2 regions of the Streptomyces sp. SCSIO ZS0520 genome follow, and region 1 is predicted to be linked to the other one. Evidence: riboswitches for the same ligand, from Rfam matches in the RefSeq annotation. Region 1 holds a riboswitch; the other holds the start of a gene.
What was found. A riboswitch is a leader RNA that binds a small molecule or an ion and turns the genes downstream of it on or off. The one in region 1 is predicted to bind cobalamin.
Positions count from the first base shown of each region.

Region 2: it holds a riboswitch for cobalamin, as region 1 does, so the genes downstream of both, MID12_RS10060 (CbtB domain-containing protein) here and metE (5-methyltetrahydropteroyltriglutamate--homocysteine S-methyltransferase) in region 1, are expected to answer to the same signal.

Region 1 covers NZ_CP092644.1:795,910-800,965, reverse strand. Annotated here, with positions in the region: gene scpA (methylmalonyl-CoA mutase) at 1-395, opposite strand, end outside; gene mutA (methylmalonyl-CoA mutase small subunit) at 395-2,281, opposite strand; cobalamin riboswitch at 2,558-2,771, shown strand; gene metE (5-methyltetrahydropteroyltriglutamate--homocysteine S-methyltransferase) at 2,935-5,056, shown strand, end outside.
Region 2 covers NZ_CP092644.1:2,708,920-2,713,975, reverse strand. Annotated here, with positions in the region: gene MID12_RS10080 (alkaline phosphatase family protein) at 1-597, shown strand, start outside; gene MID12_RS10075 (HAD-IIA family hydrolase) at 689-1,468, shown strand; gene MID12_RS10070 (hypothetical protein) at 1,687-2,523, shown strand; gene MID12_RS10065 (CbtA family protein) at 2,663-3,433, opposite strand; gene MID12_RS10060 (CbtB domain-containing protein) at 3,547-3,759, opposite strand; cobalamin riboswitch at 3,794-3,951, opposite strand; gene MID12_RS10055 (glycoside hydrolase family 6 protein) at 4,109-5,056, shown strand, end outside.

The sequences.
Region 1 (5,056 bases):
GTCGGCAGGTCGAAGGCGACCGACAGGCCCTTCTGGCCGGCCGCGAGATTGCGGCGGTAGAAGGCGTTGGACTCCTCGGCGGTGGAGAAACCGGCGTACTGGCGGATCGTCCAGGGCTGGTTGACGTACATCGTCGGGTACGGGCCGCGCAGATAGGGGGCCACGCCCGGGTACGTACCGAGGAAGTCGAGGCCGTCGAGGTCCTCGGCGGTGTACAGCGGCTTGACGCCGATGCCCTCCGGGGTCTCCCAGAGCAGGTCGGCGTCGCTCTTGCCGGTGGACTCGCGTACCGCCGCCTGCCAGTCGGCGTGCGCGCCGCCCGCCGCCTCGTCCGATTCCAGGCCCACGGCCGAGAAGTCCGGAATGGGGCCCGGCTGCCCCGTACTTGACGACATCACGCGACACCCATCTGGTCGAGAAGCGAAGTGAGGACGGCGACCGCGTCGCTGCCCGCGAAGACGAACTCGTCGACTCCGGCCCGTTCGTAGGCCTCGCGGGCCTCGCCCGGGCGGCCCGCGAGGAAGACCCGCTCGGCGCCCGCGCCCTTGAGGGCGGCGGCGACCGCCTCGGCCTGCTCGGCGTAGAGCTTGTCGCTGGAGCAGAGGCAGGCGACCGTCGCGCCGCTCGCGGTGAAGGCCGCCGCGGCGGTCTCGGCGTCGACGCTGACCGGCTCGTGGACCGGCTCGATCCCGGCGGTCTGGAAGAAGTTGGCGGCGAAACCGGCCCGCGCGGTGTGCGCGGCGGCCGGTCCGAGCGCCGCGAGGAAGAGGCGGGGACGTGCGCCGGTGGCGGCGAGGTGCGCGTCCGAGCGGGCCCGCAGCGCCTCGAAGGCCTCGTCGCGGCGCACCCGGGGGAGCCCGCCGCGCGGGGGCTCGGGCGCCGCCTCGCGCTCCACGGACCGCTCGGTCAGATTCGGGAACTCGCTGACGCCGGTGATGGGTTCGCGCCGCTCGGCCAGCTTCGCGGAGCGCTGCCGCCAGCTCGCCGCGAGCCGGTCGCCGACGAGACCGGACCGCAGGGCCTCGGCCTGGCCGCCCGCCCGCTCGATCTCCTGGAACCAGGCCCAGGCCGCCTCGGACAGCTCCCGGGTGAGCTGCTCCACGTACCAGGAGCCGCCCGCCGGGTCGATGACGCGGGCCAGATGCGACTCCTCGATGAGGACGGAGGAGGTGTTGCGGGCGATCCGGCGGGCGAAGGCGTCCGGCAGCCCGAGCGCGCTGTCGAAGGGCAGCACGGTCACCGCGTCCGCGCCGCCGACTCCCGCGCCCAGGGTGGCGACGGTGACCCGGAGCATGTTCACCCAGGGGTCGCGGCGGGTCATCATCACCGGCGAGGTGACGGCGTGCTGGCGCTGGGCACCGGTGGTCCCCGGCGCGCCGCAGACCTCCAGGACCCGGGCCCAGAGGCGGCGCGCGGCACGGAACTTGGCGATGGTCAGGAACTGGTCCGCGCTCGCCGCGTAGCGGAACTCCAGCTGCCCGGCGGCCTGTTCGACCGGGAGGCCGGCCGCGGTCAGCTCCCGCAGATAGGCGACACCGGTCGCGAGCGAGCAGCCGAGCTCCTGCGCGGGCGAGCCGCCGGCCTCGTGGTACGGCAGGGCGTCCACCGTGAGTGCCCGCAGGCCCGGGTACTCGCTGCGGCACCGGGCGGCGAGTTCGGCCGCCGAGGCGGTGAGCGCGTCGAGGTCCGCCGCCTCACCCGTGCGGGCGAGGCGGCTGAGCGGATCGGCGCCGAGGTTGCCGAGGGCGGCGTGCCGGGGGATCTCCTGGTCCTCGTACAGCCGAAGGAGTGCCGGGGCCGCCTCGCGGGAGTCGCCGCCGGTGTCCAGGACGACGGGCGCGAGGTCGAGGTAGACGCCCTCCAGGGCGGTCTTCAGACCGGAGACCGGGATCCCGCCGGGGCCGACCGCCAGCCACAGGGCGCTCACCCCGTTCTCCAGGTCGGCGAGGACCGCGGTGTTCGTCTTCTTCGGGTCGGGGTGCGCGTGCCGCTGGCGCACCTCCCAGCCGGAGACGGCGGTCCCCTCGGGGCGGGCGCCGCGCAGATAGGGGGCGAAGCCCGGGTAGCCGGTGACGGCCGCGGCGTCCTCCGCGGTGTACAGCGGCCGGATGCTCAGCCCGTCCTCCAGGGACGTGGCGAGCGCCTCCTCGGCGGCCGGACCCGCCAGACCCTCCTTGCCCGTCTTGCGCAGGACACCTTCTACGAGGTGCTGCCACTGCTCGCGGGTGGCGTCCGGGAATTCGGCAGCCAGACTGAGTTCGTCGTCGGGGAGGACCGTCATGCGGCACAGGCTAGGGGAGCGGCCGGGGAACCGGCAGCCGTACGTCTCTGTGACCTTCCCCTCCTTGACCCCCCGCTGAGCTGCTGCTGCTCGCCGTGCGTCACCGCTTCCGGACGGCCTGGAGTAGGGGCGGGCCCCAGCGGATTTAGGGGCGGTACGAGGGCTTCCGGTGCGCGCGCCGGGGCGGCTGCGACGGGCGCGGCCGGGCCCCGGCCACCGGGCCCGCGCAGAGCCGGGGGCACGGTCGGCGGACAGGGCTGTCGGGCTCACTCCTCTAGAGTGGCACCCGTAGCTGGTTCGCCCTGTCCGCCAGGCAGCGGCGTCGTAAGAGGGAACCCGGTGGGAATCCGGGACTGCCCCGCAGCGGTGAGTGAGAACGACAGCCGTCACGTGCACTGGGCCCATGGCCTGGGAAGCGACGGCCGGTAGGTGCCTGCCCCGGCAGGCGTGCTCGCGAGTCCGAAGACCTGCCCGCTGCCCGCGCGCCACCGGTGTGCGCGGAGTTCCCGGTGACCTCGAGGGCGGGTCGGCGTGCACGAGGCGAAGCGGCCGCCCGCGCCCTTCCGGCGTACGGCGCCCCGCTGTCCGTGCCGTCCCTTCGCGCCCCCGGCCGTCCCCGGGTCCAGAGGAGAACACTCGCGAAGGAGAGTTCCTTGAACACCAAGTCCGCAGCCGCGGCAGTGAGTTCCACCGTGTACGGCTATCCGCGCCAGGGTCCCGACCGGGAGCTGAAGAAGGCGATCGAGGGCTACTGGAAGGGCCGGGTCGAGGCGCCCGCCCTGCGGGAGACCGCCCGCGCACTGCGCCGGGACATCCTGCGCCGCCTCGCGGAGAGCGGCCTCAGCGAGGTGCCGACCGGCCACTTCTCGTACTACGACCATGTCCTCGACACCAGCGTCATGGTCGGCGCGCTGCCCGAGCGGCACCGCGCCGCCGTCGAAGCCGACGCGCTCGACGGCTACTTCGCGATGGCCCGCGGCACCCAGGAGCTGGCCCCGCTGGAGATGACCAAGTGGTTCGACACCAACTACCACTACCTGGTGCCCGAACTCGGCCCGGACACCGTCTTCCGCGCCGACTCCGGCAAGCAGCTCGCCGAACTGCGGGAGGCCCAGGAGCTCGGGCTCACCGCCCGCCCCGTGCTGCTCGGCCCGGTGACCTATCTGCTGCTCGCCAAGGCGGCGCCCAAGGTGGCGGCGGACTTCGAGCCGCTCACCCTCCTGGACCGGCTGCTGCCGGTGTACGCGGAGATCCTCGCCGATCTGCGGGCCGCGGGCGCCGCCTGGGTCCAGCTCGACGAGCCCGCCCTGGTCCAGGACCGCAGCCCGGCCGAACTCAACGCCGCGGCCCGCGCCTACCGCGAGCTCGGCGCGCTCACCGACCGTCCCCGCCTGCTCGTCGCCTCCTACTTCGACCGGCTCGGCGAGGCCCTGCCGGTGCTCGCCAAGTCGCCGGTGGAGGGGCTCGCCCTCGACTTCACCGGACCCGCGGCGGCCAACCTCGACGACCTCGCCGCGGTCGGCGGCCTGCCCGGCAAGCGCCTGGTGGCCGGGATCGTCGACGGGCGCAACGTCTGGATCAACGACCACGAGAAGTCCCTCGCCGTCCTCGGCACCCTGCTCGGGCTCGCCGAGCGGGTCGACGTCGCCGCCTCCTGCTCGCTGCTGCACGTGCCCCTGGACACCGCCGCCGAACGCGAGATCGACCCGGGGATCCTGCGCTGGCTCGCCTTCGCCCGGCAGAAGACCGCCGAGGTCGTCACCCTCGCCCGCGGCCTCGCCGAGGGCACCGACGCCATCGCCCCCCAACTCGCCGCCAACCGCGCCGCTCTCGCGCTGCGCGCCGGTTCCTCCCTCGTCCACGACCCCGCCGTACGCGCCCGCGCCGCCGCGGTCACCGAGGCGGACGGGCGCCGCGGCCTGCCCTACCCGGAGCGCGCCGCCGCCCAGCGCGCCCACCTCGGGCTGCCGCTGCTGCCGACCACCACGATCGGCTCCTTCCCGCAGACCACCGGGCTGCGCACGGCCCGCGCGGACCTCAGGGCGGGCCGGATCGACGAGGCCGGGTACGAGGAGCGCATCGAGAACGAGATCCGGGAGGTCGTCTCCTTCCAGGAGGAGGCGGGCCTCGACGTCCTCGTGCACGGCGAGGCCGAACGCAACGACATGGTGCAGTACTTCGCCGAGCGGCTCACCGGCTACCTCGCCACCCGGCACGGCTGGGTGCAGTCCTACGGCACCCGCTACGTCCGCCCGCCGATCCTCGCCGGGGACATCTCCCGGCCCGAGGCGATGACGGTGCGCTGGACCCGCTTCGCCCAGTCGCTCACCGCCCGCCCGGTCAAGGGCATGCTCACCGGCCCGGTCACCATGCTCGCCTGGTCCTTCGTCCGCGACGACCAGCCGCTCGGCGACACCGCCCGGCAGGTCGCGCTCGCCCTGCGGGACGAGGTCGGCGACCTGGAGGCGGCCGGCACCTCGGTCATCCAGGTCGACGAGCCCGCCCTGCGCGAGACCCTGCCGCTGCGCTCCGGGGCGCGCGCCGCCTACCTGGACTGGGCCACCGCGGCCTTCCGGCTCACCACCGGCGGGGTCCGGTCCGACACCCAGATCCACACCCATATGTGCTACGCCGAGTTCGGCGACATCCTGCGCGCCATCGACGAGTTGGACGCCGATGTCACCAGCCTGGAGGCCGCCCGCTCGCACATGCAGGTCGCCGGTGAGCTGGCCGCCGCGGGCTACCCGCGCGAGGTCGGCCCGGGCGTGTACGACA
Region 2 (5,056 bases), 1.9 Mb from region 1:
CGCCCCTTCCAGGAGCCCGCCCCCGACGACTTCGAGAGCCTGCGCGAGAAGCTGGAGACCGCGGTCGACGAGAGCGGCCTCGGCGAGACCCTGGGCTTCACCCACACCCCGCCGAAGGGCTGGTCGGTCGACAACTCCGCGATGGGCGGCGGCGGAATCACCGAGTGGCGCGGCTGGACCTTCACCACCGACGAGTTCTGGACCCGGGCCGCCCCCGACCAGGAGCGCGAGTCCAACCTCCGCTCCCGCGGCGTCTTCGCGGTGGCCGACGGCGACGAGTGGTCCGACGCCGGGACCGACGGCACCTTCGACTCCACCCTGGTCAGCCCCGCGTACCCGGTCTCCGGCGGCGCGGCCACCCTCACGTACACCACCTTCTACCGCCAGGAGGGCGAGCAGCGCGGCGAGGTCTCCGTCTCCTGGGACGGCGGCGCGCCGCAGGTCCTCACCACCTACACCGAGGACGTCCCCTCCCGCGTCGAACACCTCGACCTGGACGTCCCCTCCGGCGCCCGCGAGGCCACCGTGCGCTTCCGCTACCGCGGGGGCGACAACTGGTTCTGGGCGCTCGACGGGGTCCGGCTGACCAGCGGCTGATTAAGGTGGGGGCGTCGGCACGGTGTGGTGGCGGCGCCCCCAGCACGGCACTTTCTCGGTTCGGTTCGGCGTACGGCAGGAGACCCGCACGATGTCACACCGCAGGCCCATCGATTCCTGGCTCACCGACATGGACGGGGTCCTCATCCACGAGGGCGTGCCCATCCCGGGAGCCGAGGCCTTCATCAAGCGGCTCCGCGAATCCGGCAAGCCCTTCCTGGTCCTCACCAACAACTCCATCTACACCGCCCGCGACCTGCACGCCCGCCTGAAGCGGATGGGCCTGGACGTCCCGGTCGAGAACATCTGGACCTCCGCCCTCGCCACCGCCAAGTTCCTCGACGACCAGCGCCCCGGCGGCACCGCGTACGTCATAGGGGAGGCGGGCATGACCACCGCCCTGCACGACATCGGGTACGTCCTCACCGACGCCGACCCGGACTACGTGGTACTCGGCGAGACCCGTACGTACTCCTTCGAGGCGATGACCAAGGCGGTACGGCTGATCAACGCGGGCGCCCGCTTCATCTGCACCAACCCCGACGAGACCGGCCCCTCCACCGAGGGCCCGCTGCCCGCGACGGGCTCGGTGGCGGCGCTCATCACCAAGGCCACCGGCAAGGAGCCCTACTTCGCGGGCAAGCCGAACCCGCTGATGATGCGCACCGGCCTGAACGCGATCGGCGCCCACTCCGAGTCCAGCGCGATGATCGGCGACCGGATGGACACCGACGTCCTGGCCGGTCTGGAGGCGGGCATGGAGACCTTCCTCGTCCTGACCGGCCTCACCGCCGAGGCCGACATCGAGAAGTACCCCTTCCGGCCGTCCACCGTGGTGCGCTCGATCGCCGATCTGGTGGATCTGGTCTGAGGCGGGGGCGGGGCCGAGGTCGGGGTCGGGGGCGGGGGCGGGGCTGCCTTCGGAGTCGTGGCCGGAGCCGGGGTGTTCCGGCCGCCGCCGACCGGGGTGTTCCCGGCTGAGAGGTGGCCCGGCCGCCCGGTCGGCGCCGGGCCCGTGGCTACGCTGCGTAGCGCTCCGGATGCGAAGTGCCTCCGCGGAGGTGAACCTGCCGTAGTAGGAGGTTCACGATGCACATAGCTCTGCTCCCTCTGAGCGCCGCCGCCGCGGGCGCCGTCCTGATGGCGGCACCCGCGGGCGCCGTCCAGGGGCCGCCGCCATCCGCGGGGGACGGGGTGGTGCGGGTCGCGCCCGCGGTCGTCGACCGCGGCGGCAGTGTCGCGCTCACCGTCACCGGCTGCCCGGGCCGCACCGGCCGGGCCTACTCCCCGGCCTTCGCCGCCCCCGCCGAACTCGCCGCCGCCCCGGGCGCCCCGCTCCGCGCCGAGGCCCGGATACGGCCCACCGCCACCCTCGGCCTGCACGAGGTGCGGATCGCCTGCGCGACCACCGGCAGCCCGGTGGACCCGGACGGCGCCGCCCGGGCCGACCGGGGGCTGCTCACCACCTTCCGGGTGCTCGACGAGGGGGCGGGCGACCGGGCGCGCACGGGAGACCTGGCGCCCTCGCAGAGCGGCGCGGACGACGGCGCCCAGGGCGCCCGCCACGCGGCACACCCCGCGAGCTCGGCGCCCGGCGAGCAGCAGAGGCGGGCGCCCGGCGAGAAGCAGGGAGCGGCCCACGGCGAGAAGCAGACGTCGGCCACTGGCGAGGAGCAGACGTCGGCCCCCGCCGAGCAGCAGGGAGCGGCGGCCCCCGAGGCGACAGGCGCGGCCCCTTCCGCCTCGCCCGGGCCGCGGCCCCCCGGCGCCGCCGCCCCGGAGATGGCCGCCCAGCCCGAACTCGCGGGCCCCGGCACCCGGCACACCGTCACCGGCCTCGCCCTCGCCTCGGTGGCCGCGGTCGCGATGGCGGTACGGAGCACCCGCCGCCGAGCCGCGCGGACCGGCGGAAAACCGCGTGGCTGACGGGAGTTGAGGGGCGGGCGGACCACCGGGCGGACCACCGGGGGAGAACGCGGGGGAACGGGGGAGTGGTGAAGGCCCCGACACCCGGCCCCGGAATCGGGGACGGGCACCGGGGCCGGGTGCGCGATGCGGGCGCCGGTCAGGCCGTGGCGGTCTCCCGCCGCGGCTCGGCGGCGGTGGCAGGGCGGGACGCGGCACGCAGGCCGAGAGCGCCGAAGACCGCGCCGAAGACGGCCCAGAGGAGGGCCTGGGTGCCGATCGACAGGACGCGGAAGTCCCAGAGCAGGGTGGCCTCGACCGGTACCGCGTCCGGGTTGTCCGGGAGCAGGAAGAGCACCGCGAGGACGGCGATCACGGTGGCGGCCACGGCGGTGTGGCGTACCGGGACGGGCCGTTCGGCGAGCTTCACCGCGACCTGCCAGGCGAGCAGCAGGCCGAGGACGCCGATCGCGACCGCGCCGAGCCACATCTCCTGGCGGTCGGTGACCGTGGCGGAGTCGCCGACGCCGGGCGGGTTGGCCGGGTAGCGCAGGGCGGGCAGCAGGGCGACCGCGAGGAAGGCGGCGGCGGCGAAGACCAGGGCGCGCGGCCAGGGGTTCGCCAGGGGCGTGCGCCGGTGGATCAGGGCGTAGGCGAGGGCGAAGAACACGCCGAGGGCGATGCCCGCGACGACCGCCGTGACCACCAGGCCGAAGTGCTGGGTGGAGCGGGAGAAGAGTTCCTCGTGGTGCTGGGCCGCGGCGGCGGCGTGCTCGTGCGCGTGCTCCTTCGCCGCGCGCGCCTCCTCCTCGCGGATGGCGCGGTCCATCAGCGGTTCCGCCGCGAACAGCGAGAAGAGACCGGCCGCGAGACCGGCGGCGGCGCCCGCGACGACGCCGCGTCCGAGCAGGGGTATCAGGGGTGTGGACATGGTTCTGTGCGCTCCGGGATCAGTACGCGGGGGTGGTCGTACGTGGTGCTCGGGGGTGTCGTCACAGTCCGGTGCGGGCCCGTGGGCGCCGAGCGGGACTGTGACGACACTCTCTAGTGGCAGGGAGCGCCGAAGAGGTGGCGGCCGTCGTGGGCGAACTCGTGCAGGTAGCTGCCGGTCGCGGAGACCAGGGTGCCCTGGTCGAGGAAGACGGCGTACAGGGCGATCAGGGAGACGATCGCCGCGGCCGCCGCGATCGCCCAGTCGCGGGCGCTGAGGGTGGCGTCGGCCGCCGATGCGGTGTGCGATGCGGTGTGCAAGGACATACCGGTGGACCTCCTTCTTGGGGTTTCCACGCCCCATGGCAGGAGGACGACGGGTCAGTTCCTGACTCCCGCGCGGCGGCGGCCGGCGGTAACAGTGGCGGGACCGTCCCGGATTCGCACCGGGTTCCTGGCTTCCGTCGCCTCGATGTATGGATTTGTCGTCCGGAGAGTCCCAGCAGTTCGGTGAACCTGTCAACCAGACAGGTCACTTCTGCGTCCGCCCTCGGACACTCCCGCGCGCCCGCCGCCCCGCCCCGATCGCAAGCCGCCGACCTGGGGTGTACGGACGCTGTGCGGTGAGGGAGGTGTGCCACGATGGGACGCCAGTGAGCCCACCGAGGGGGAGTGGATGTACGGCAGCACACCGATCTGCCGGGCCGCGGACCGCGGCACCGTGAGCAAGCGCACAACCGCCCCCGCCCGTACGGGGCTTCGGGCCGCGGCGCTCGGCGCGGCGGCCGCGCTGCTGCTCGCCGGCTGCTCCTCCTCCGACGACGGCGGCGGCGAGGAGTCCGCGCCGGTGCGTCAGCAGCCCAAGGCCGCCGACCCGTTCTGGGTGAATCCGGACGGCAAGGCCGCGGCGCAGGCGGCCGGTTACCGGGGTGACGGGCAGGACGAGGAGGCCGGTCTCCTCCGCCGGATCGCCGAGCAGCCCGCCGCCGAGTGGATCGGCCAGGAGAACGCCGAGCAGCAGGCGCGCGGTTTCACCGAGGCCGCCGCCAAGGCCGACCGCAGGGCCCTGCTCGTCCTCTACAACATCCCGCACCGCGACTGCGGCAACTACTCGGGCGGCGGCGCCGCGGACGGCGACGCCTACCGCGGCTGGGTCGAGCAGGTCGCGGGGGGCATCGGGGACCGCCCCGCCACCGTGGTCCTCGAACCCGACGCCGTACTGCACCTGGTGGACGGCTGCACCCCCGGCGAATTCCACGAGGAGCGCTTCGACCTGCTCAAGGGCGCCGTCGAGCGCCTGGGCGCGCTCAAGGACACCGAGGTCTACCTCGACGCGGGCAACGCGGGCTGGGGCAAGCCCGATCAGCTCTTCGAGCCGCTGAAGCGGGCGGGCGTGGAGCAGGCGGACGGCTTCGCGGTCAACGTCTCGAACTTCTACGGCACCGCCCAGTCCGTCGCCTACGGCAAGCAGCTCTCCGCGAAGCTCGGCGGCAAGCCCTTCGTCGTCGACACCAGCCGCAACGGCAACGGCCCTTACACCGGCGGCGATCCGAAGGAGCGCTGGTGCAACCCGCCCGGCCGCGCCCTCGGTGAGCCCCCCACCGTCAAGACGGGCGACCCCCTG